One region of the Streptomyces sp. NPDC006450 genome, then DNA from elsewhere that is predicted to be linked to it. Evidence: predicted binding sites of a transcription regulator. Region 1 holds the regulator's gene; the other holds the start of a gene.
The links. The regulator HrcA, encoded in region 1, represses chaperone genes, less so after heat shock. The targets are predictions, from matches to a motif close to TTNGCACTCNGNNNNNCNGAGTGCNAA.

Region 1 (4,385 bases):
CTCCGCCCCGGACCCCGCGCCTCAAGCGCCGGCGGGGCTGGAGTCGGCTATGCCGTCACGTGGTCGATCAGGTGCTCCACCGCGCCCAGGAGGGTGGGCTCCAGGTCCTTGTACGAGGTCACGCGGGACAGGATGTGCTGCCAGGCGGCTCCGGTGTTCTCCGGCCAGCCCAGGGCCCGGCAGATGCCCGTCTTCCAGTCCTGGCCCGGCGGGATCACCGGCCAGGAGCGGATGCCGAGGGCCGAGGGCTTCACCGCCTGCCAGACGTCCACGTACGGGTGGCCCACGATCAGGACGTGCGGGGAGCTCACGGAGGCGGCGATGCGGGACTCCTTGGAGCCCGGGACCAGGTGGTCCACCAGGATGCCCAGTCGGGCGTCCGCGGCGGGGGCGAAGTCCGCGACCACCGAGGGGAGGTCGTCGATGCCCTCCAGGTACTCCACCACGACGCCCTCGATGCGCAGGTCGTCGCCCCAGACCCGTTCGACGAGTTCGGCGTCGTGGCGGCCCTCCACGTAGATCCGGCCCGCCCGGGCCACCCGCGCCCGGGCCCCGGGGACGGCGAGGGAACCCGAGGCCGTACGGGCCGGGGCCACCGGCCCCCGGGCCGGGCGGGTCAGGGTCACGACCGCGCCGTCCAGGAGGAAGGCGCGGGGTTCGAGGGGGAAGACGCGGCGCTTGCCGAAGCGGTCCTCCAGGGTGACCGTGCCCGCCTCGCAGGCCACCACCGCGCCGCAGAAGTCCGTACCGGCCACCTCGACCACCAGATCGGGATCGGCCGGCACCTCCGGGACGGGCTTGGCGCGCTTCCACTGCGGGGTCAGGTCGGGGGAGTACTCACGCATCCGGCCGAGGGTAGGAGAGCGGGCCGTCTCAGGTGTCCGACACGCCGAAACGGGCCGCCAGTGTGTCGCGTTGGGCACGCACGAAGGCCGCGTCGACCACCGCTCCGTGACCCGGCACGTACAGAGCGTCGTCCCCGCCCAGGGCGAGGAGCCGGTCCAGGGCCGCCGGCCACTGCCCGGGCACCGCGTCCGGACCCGCCTGCGGCTCGCCCGATTCCTCGACCAGGTCGCCGCAGAAGACCACCTCGCGCCCTCCGGGCACGAAGGCGGCCAGATCGTGCCGGGTGTGCCCCGGGCCCACGTTCGCCAACAGCACCTGCACCCCGCCCAGGTCCAGGGTCCACTCGCCCGACACCAGGTGCCGGGGGAGCACCATCAGGTCCGCCGCCTCGGCCGCCTCGGCCTCCGGCAGGCCCTGGCGGACCGCGTCGGACCGCAGCTCCTCCCGGCTCACGGAGAGCAGGGCGTCCAGCCCGACCGGACCGTAGACCTCGACCCCCGCGAACGCCGCGCCACCCAGTACGTGGTCGAAATGTCCGTGCGTGAATGCGAGATGGGTCACGCGCCGCCCCGCCAGCCGCTCCGCCTCGGCGCGCACCAGCGCACCCTCCCGCAGGGAGGATCCCGGGTCGATCAGGAGGGCCGAATCCTGGCCCACCACCAGTCCCACGGTGCAGTCCCACACCTGCAGGCGCTTGCGGCCGGCCCGTTCGGTGAGCCGTTCCCAGCCTGCCTCTTCCCAACGCACGTCCATGCCGCGACGCTACCTTGGCGGGCCGCCCTTGCTACGGGTGTACCACCCCGCCGTACACTGACCGGGGGATCTCTGGCACTCGAACGCTCGGAGTGCCAACGAAGAGTGTCAGCAGAGTCGACGAACCGACGGAAACGATGGAGGTGTGCGCGCGATGCTCAGCGAACGCAGACTCGAAGTGCTGCGCGCCATCGTCCAGGACTACGTCGGGACGGAGGAGCCGGTCGGTTCCAAGGCGCTCACCGAGCGGCACCGGCTCGGCGTCTCGCCCGCCACCGTGCGCAACGACATGGCCGTGCTGGAGGACGAGGGCTACATCGCCCAGCCCCACACCAGCGCCGGCCGCATCCCCACCGACAAGGGCTACCGCCTCTTCGTCGACAGGCTGGCGGGGGTCAAGCCGCTGTCGACGCCCGAGCGCCGGGCCATCCAGAACTTCCTCGACGGGGCCGTGGACCTCGACGACGTCGTCGGCCGTACGGTGCGGCTGCTCGCGCAGCTCACCCGGCAGGTCGCCGTCGTCCAGTACCCGTCGCTGACCCGGTCCACCGTCCGGCACGTGGAACTGCTCTCGCTGGCCCCGGCCCGCCTGATGCTCGTCCTCATCACGGACACCGGCCGGGTCGAGCAGAGGCTCGTCGACTGCCAGGCCCCCTTCGGGGAGACCTCGCTCGCGGACCTGCGGGCCCGCCTCAACAGCCGGGTCGTCGGCCGCCGGTTCACCGACGTGCCGCCGCTGGTGAAGGACCTTCCGGAATCCTTCGAGAACGAGGACCGGGTGACGGTGCGTGCCGTCCTCGACACCCTTCTCGAAACGCTGGTCGAGGAGGCGGAGGAGCGGCTGATGATCGGCGGCACCGCCAACCTCACCCGCTTCGGACACGATTTTCCCCTGACGATCAGGCCGGTGCTCGAAGCGCTGGAGGAGCAGGTCGTGCTCCTCAAGCTGCTGGGCGAGGCCAGTGAGTCGGGAATGGCCGTAAAGATCGGGCATGAGAACGCCTACGAGGGACTGAACTCCACGTCCGTCGTCTCGGTCGGCTACGGTTCGGGCGGCGAAGCAGTCGCCAAACTCGGCGTGGTCGGACCGACCCGCATGGACTACCCCGGAACGATGGGAGCGGTACGCGCAGTGGCACGTTACGTCGGACAGATCCTGGCGGAGTCGTAAGTGGCCACGGACTACTACGCCGTTCTCGGCGTGCGCCGCGACGCATCGCAGGACGAGATCAAGAAGGCATTCCGGCGGCTCGCGCGCGAGCTGCACCCGGATGTGAACCCCGATCCCAAGACGCAAGAGCGTTTCAAGGAGATCAACGCCGCCTACGAGGTCCTCTCGGACCCGCAGAAGAAGCAGGTCTTCGACCTCGGAGGCGACCCGCTGTCCTCCTCGGGCGGCGGCGGAGCCGGCGGCTTCGGAGCGGGTGGCTTCGGCAACTTCTCCGACATCATGGACGCCTTCTTCGGCCAGTCCTCGCAGCGCGGACCGCGCTCGCGGACCCGCCGCGGCCAGGACGCCATGATCCGCCTCGACCTGGAACTGGACGAGGCGGCCTTCGGCACGACCAAGGACATCCAGGTCGACACGGCCGTCGTCTGCACCACCTGCTCCGGTGAAGGCGCCGCCCCCGGCACCTCGGCGCAGACCTGTGACATGTGCCGCGGCCGCGGTGAGGTCTCGCAGGTCACCCGGTCCTTCCTGGGCCAGGTCATGACCTCGCGCCCCTGCCCGCAGTGCCAGGGCTTCGGCACCGTGGTCCCGACTCCGTGCCCCGAGTGCGCGGGCGACGGCCGGGTCCGCTCCCGCCGCAGCCTCACCGTCAAGATCCCGGCGGGCGTCGAGAACGGCACCCGGATCCAGCTCGCGGGCGAGGGCGAGGTCGGCCCCGGCGGCGGCCCCGCCGGCGACCTGTACGTGGAGATCCACGAGCTGCCGCACCCGACCTTCCAGCGGCGCGGGGACGACCTGCACTGCACGGTCACCATCCCGATGACCGCGGCGGCCCTGGGCACCAAGTGCCCGCTGGAGACCCTGGACGGCCTGGAGGAGATCGACATCCGGCCCGGTACCCAGTCCGGCCAGGCGATCCCCCTGCACGGCCGGGGCGTCACGCACCTGCGCGGCGGCGGCCGCGGAGACCTGATCGTCCACGTCGAGGTCACCACCCCCGGCAAGCTGGACCCGGCGCAGGAGGACCTGCTGCGCCAGCTCGCCAAGCTGCGAGGCGAGGAGCGGCCGCTCGGCCAGTTCGCGCCGGGCCAGCAAGGCCTGTTCAGCCGGCTGAAGGACGCCTTCAACGGGCGCTGAGCCGCGCGCGGAGCAGCGTACGGGCAGCGTACGAGAACACCGGCGAGCCCGGTCCGGGGATGCCCCGGACCGGGCTCGCGGCATGCGGGGCGGCAGGGCGGCGGCGGTATTCGGGCACCCCGGTGAAGGGGACTATGCCAGGCGAATGCGGTGATTCGGTCCCGTGAGCGGGACATGGCACGATGCAGCTCATGTCCTCCGCACCGAACGGTCTCTTCGCGTACCCGATCGTGCAGGCGCCCATGGCGGGCGGCGCGTCCTGCCCGCCGCTCGCGGCCGCCGTGTGCGAAGCGGGCGGGCTGGGCTTCCTCGCCGGCGGCTACAAGACCGCGGACGGCATGTACCAGGAGATCAAGCGGCTGCGCGCGCTCACCCGCCGCCCCTTCGGCGTCAACCTCTTCCTGCCGCAGACCTCGCACGTGGACCCGGCGGTCGTGGAGGCCTACCGCGGGCACCTCGCCAGTGAGGCCTCCTGGTA
Region 2 (4,385 bases), on a different contig from region 1:
GCGACGCGATGGAAGCGGCGTTCTCCAGCGCGGAGCGGGTGACCTTGACCGGGTCGATGACGCCGGCCTTGACCAGGTCGCCGTACTCGCCGGTGGCGGCGTTGAAGCCCTGGCCCTTGTCGAGCTCGGCGACCTTCGAGGTGATGACGTAGCCCTCGAGGCCGGCGTTCTCGGCGATCCAGCGCAGCGGCTCGACGGCGGCGCGGCGCACGACCGCGACACCGGTGGCCTCGTCGCCCGACAGGCCGAGGTTGCCTTCCAGCACCTTCACGGCGTGGACGAGAGCGGAGCCACCGCCGGAGACGATGCCCTCCTCGACCGCGGCGCGGGTCGCCGAGATGGCGTCCTCGAGACGGTGCTTCTTCTCCTTGAGCTCCACCTCGGTGGCGGCGCCGACCTTGATGACGCAGACGCCGCCGGCGAGCTTCGCCAGGCGCTCCTGCAGCTTCTCGCGGTCCCAGTCCGAGTCGGTCGACTCGATCTCGGCCTTGATCTGGTTGACGCGGCCGAGGACCTCGTCGGAGGAGCCGCCACCGTCGACGATGGTGGTGCTGTCCTTGGAGATCGTGACGCGGCGGGCGGAGCCCAGTACGTCCAGACCGGCCTGGTCGAGCTTGAGGCCGACCTCTTCGGCGATGACGGTGGCACCGGTGAGGGTGGCCATGTCCTGGAGCATCGCCTTGCGGCGGTCACCGAAGCCGGGCGCCTTGACGGCGACGGCGTTGAAGGTGCCACGGATCTTGTTGACGACGAGGGTGGAGAGCGCCTCGCCCTCGACGTCCTCGGCGATGATCAGGAGCGGCTTGGAGGCGCCGGCCTGGATGACCTTCTCGAGCAGCGGCAGGAGGTCCTGGATGGAGGAGATCTTGCCCTGGTTGATCAGGATGTACGGGTCATCGAGGATGGCCTCCATACGCTCCTGGTCGGAGACCATGTACGGGGACAGGTAGCCCTTGTCGAAGGCCATGCCCTCGGTGAACTCGAGCTCCAGGCCGAAGGCGTTGGACTCCTCGACGGTGATGACACCGTCCTTGCCGACCTTGTCCATCGCCTCGGCGATGAGGTCACCGACCTGCTGGTCCTGCGCGGAGAGCGCGGCCACGGCGGCGATGTCGGACTTGTCCTCGATCGGACGGGCGGTCGCGAGGAGCTCGTCGGAGACGGCCTTGACCGCGGCGTCGATGCCCTTCTTCAGGGCGGCCGGGGAAGCGCCCGCGGCGACGTTGCGCAGACCCTCGCGGACCAGCGCCTGCGCCAGGACGGTGGCGGTGGTGGTGCCGTCACCCGCGACGTCGTTGGTCTTGGTCGCGACCTCCTTGACGAGCTGCGCGCCAAGGTTCTCGTACGGGTCGTCGAGCTCGACCTCACGCGCGATGGTGACACCGTCGTTCGTGATGGTGGGAGCGCCGAACTTCTTGTCGATGACGACGTTGCGGCCCTTGGGACCGATCGTCACCTTCACGGTGTCGGCAAGCTTGTTGACGCCACGCTCAAGGGCGCGACGGGCGTCCTCGTCAAACTTGAGAATCTTCGGCATGGGAGCGGTTCAGCCCTCTCGTTGCTATCCCCGGCCGCTCACCGCGACCGCCTGTCAGACACGAACTACGCCCCTCGCCGCCCGGCATCAGCAGGGGTGACCAGGGGCGTAGCTCAAAGCAAAACTGGAGAAGTGATTACTTCTCGACGATCGCGAGCACGTCGCGGGCCGAGAGGACGAGGTACTCCTCGCCGTTGTACTTCACTTCGGTGCCGCCGTACTTGGAGTACAGGACGACGTCGCCGACGGTGACGTCCAGCGGGAGACGCTGGCCGTCCTCGAAGCGACCCGGGCCCACCGCGAGGACGACGCCCTCCTGGGGCTTCTCCTTCGCGGTGTCCGGGATGACCAGGCCAGAGGCCGTGGTCTGCTCGGCGTCGAGCGGCTGGACCACAATGCGGTCCTCAAGCGGCTTGATGGCAACCTTGGAGCTGGTGGTCGTCACGATCCGACCTCCCCCTTCGGAGATCCGGGGTTAACTGTCTGAGGTGGCGACCAGGTCGATCCGTCGTCGCGGGTGCCGGATCTGCCTGTCGCTGTGTTGGCACTCACCAGGGGCGAGTGCCAGACGCGAGACTATTCCGGGGATTAGCACTCGGTCAAGCGGAGTGCCAATACGCGCCGCTGGTTTCGCAGCCGGGGCCGCCTGGATCCGCCCCGGAGCGCGCCCCCTCGGGGTGCCCCCGAACCCCTGCCTGCACGCGCGGCACCGCTGCCGGGGACCAGTCCCCGGACCCCTGCTCCTCAAACGCCGCAGGGGCTGGAATGGCCGAGGCGCGGAGCACTTTCAGCCGTCCGGCGCCTGAGGCGCGGGCCCGGGCGGCGCCCGGGGAACGGCGGAAGGGCGGGTAGGGACTTCACCCCGCAGGGCCCGGCCACCCGGACCCGCCCGCCCGCTCCGCGCCGGGACGGCAGTGGCGGCAACGCCGACCGGCACCGCCGGACGGAGTCCGGCCCCGCGGCGCGAAGCCCAGGAGGCCAGCCGGGGCCGAGTGGTGCGAGCGGTGCGCCAAGAGAGGAAAGCCCGGTATGTGAGGCTTGGGGCATGCGGATCCTGGTCGTCGAAGACGAAGTCAGCCTCGCCGACTCACTGCGGCGCGGCCTCTCCGCCGACGGCCACTGGATCGACCTCGCCCACGACGGCCACCGCGGCCTGGACCTGGCCCTCACCGGAGGCCCGTACGACGTGGTCCTCCTCGACCTGATGCTCCCCGGCCTCTCGGGCTACGAGATCTGCACCCGGATGCGTTCCCACGGCCTCGCCACGCCCGTGCTGATGCTGACCGCCAAGGACGGCGAGTACGACGAGGCCGAGGGCCTGGACTCGGGCGCGGACGACTACCTGACGAAACCGTTCTCCTTCGTCGTCCTGGCCGCCCGCCTCCGCGCCCTCACCCGCCGCGCCGCCGCCGCGGACGACGCCGCCCGGGCCGGCGTGCTGCAGGCCGGCGACCTCGTCCTCGATCCCCGCGGCCGCCGCTGCCGCCGCGGCACGCACGAGATCGAGCTGACCGCCCGCGAGCTCGGCGTCCTCGGCTGCCTGATGGAGCAGCCCGGCCGGGCCGTCGCCAAGCAGGACATCCTCGACGAGGTGTGGGACACCCCGCACGGCATCGACCCGAACATCGTCGAGGTCTACGTCTCCTCGCTCCGCCGCAAGATCGACGCCCCCTTCGGCCGCCGAGCGATCCTCACGGTGCACGGCACCGGCTACCGGATGGCCCCGGACGGTGGCTGAAGCGGGCTCGGGCCCCGGGCCCCGCCGGCTCGGCAGCCTCCGCGCCCGCGCCGCCGCGGCCGCCGCCCTCGCGATGGCCGCCGTCCTGGCCGCCGGCGGGGTGTGGCTCTACACCCTGCTGCGCGCCAACCTCATCGAGAACACCACCGGCCGCACCGAGCTCGCCGCCCGCAAGGCCGCCGCGCAGTACGACACCGGAAGCCTCCCGGCCGAGGGCCGGCTGCCCGCGCCCGAGGGCGGGGTCGACCTGGTCCTCGTACGGAACGCGGCCGGTACGGTCACGGCCACCAGCGGGGACCTGAAGGACACGCCGGAGCTCGCGGAGCTGAGCCCCGCGCCCGGCCAGGACATGCGTTCGGCCGTCCTGCCGCCCGCGCGCCCCGGCGCGCAGCGGCGCGTGGTGGTCGCCGTGAACGCGCCCGGCCCGCCGGGGGCGCACGACCCGCACACCGTCTACGCCGCGACCGTGCTCGGCGACGTGGACGACGCCAACCGGGCCGTCGCGCTCGGCCTGCTCGCCGGCGCGCCCCCGCTGATCGCCTTCTCGGCGGCCCTGGCCTGGTGGGTGACGGGCCACGCGCTGCGCCCGGTCACCGCGATCCGCACCGGGCTGGCGGCGGTCACCGGAAGCGAGCTGGACCGGCGGGTCCCGGACCCGGGCGGCGCCGACGAGATCGCGCAGCTGGCCCGGACGGTCAACGACACGCTCGACCGGCTGGAGCGCGGCGACGCCCGGCAGCGGCAGTTCACCGCCGACGCCTCGCACGAGCTGCGCAATCCCCTGGCGGCCGTCCGGTCCCGGCTGGAGGTGGCGCTGCGCAGCCCCGACCGGGAGTCGGTGGCCGCCGCGCTGGCCGATACCGAGCGGCTCCAGCGCATCGCGGCCGATCTGCTCCTGCTGGCCCGCCTCGACGGCGGGCCGGCGCCGCGTCCCGAGCCGGTGGACCTCGCGCTGCTGGCCGCCGAGGACGCGGCGCGGCGCCCCGGGCCCGGGGTGGCGCTACGGCTGGACGCGCGGCTTCCCGTACCGGCCGCCGGGGATCCGGCGCGGCTGGAGCGGGCGCTGGCCAACCTGGTGGACAACGCCCTGCGGTACGCCCGTACCGGGGT

Region 2: a site for HrcA is predicted at 2,126-2,152, ahead of groES (co-chaperone GroES). Genes of this name have one in related genera too.

Annotation. Positions count from the first base shown of each region.
Region 1 covers NZ_JBEXPT010000089.1:14,805-19,189, forward strand. Annotated here, with positions in the region: gene ABZY57_RS23450 (DUF3097 domain-containing protein) at 48-845, opposite strand; gene ABZY57_RS23455 (MBL fold metallo-hydrolase) at 874-1,599, opposite strand; gene hrcA (heat-inducible transcriptional repressor HrcA) at 1,754-2,770, shown strand; gene dnaJ (molecular chaperone DnaJ) at 2,771-3,907, shown strand; gene ABZY57_RS23470 (nitronate monooxygenase) at 4,099-4,385, shown strand, end outside.
Region 2 covers NZ_JBEXPT010000003.1:38,180-42,564, forward strand. Annotated here, with positions in the region: gene groL (chaperonin GroEL) at 1-1,537, opposite strand, end outside; gene groES (co-chaperone GroES) at 1,674-1,982, opposite strand; gene ABZY57_RS02080 (response regulator transcription factor) at 2,583-3,275, shown strand; gene ABZY57_RS02085 (HAMP domain-containing sensor histidine kinase) at 3,268-4,385, shown strand, end outside.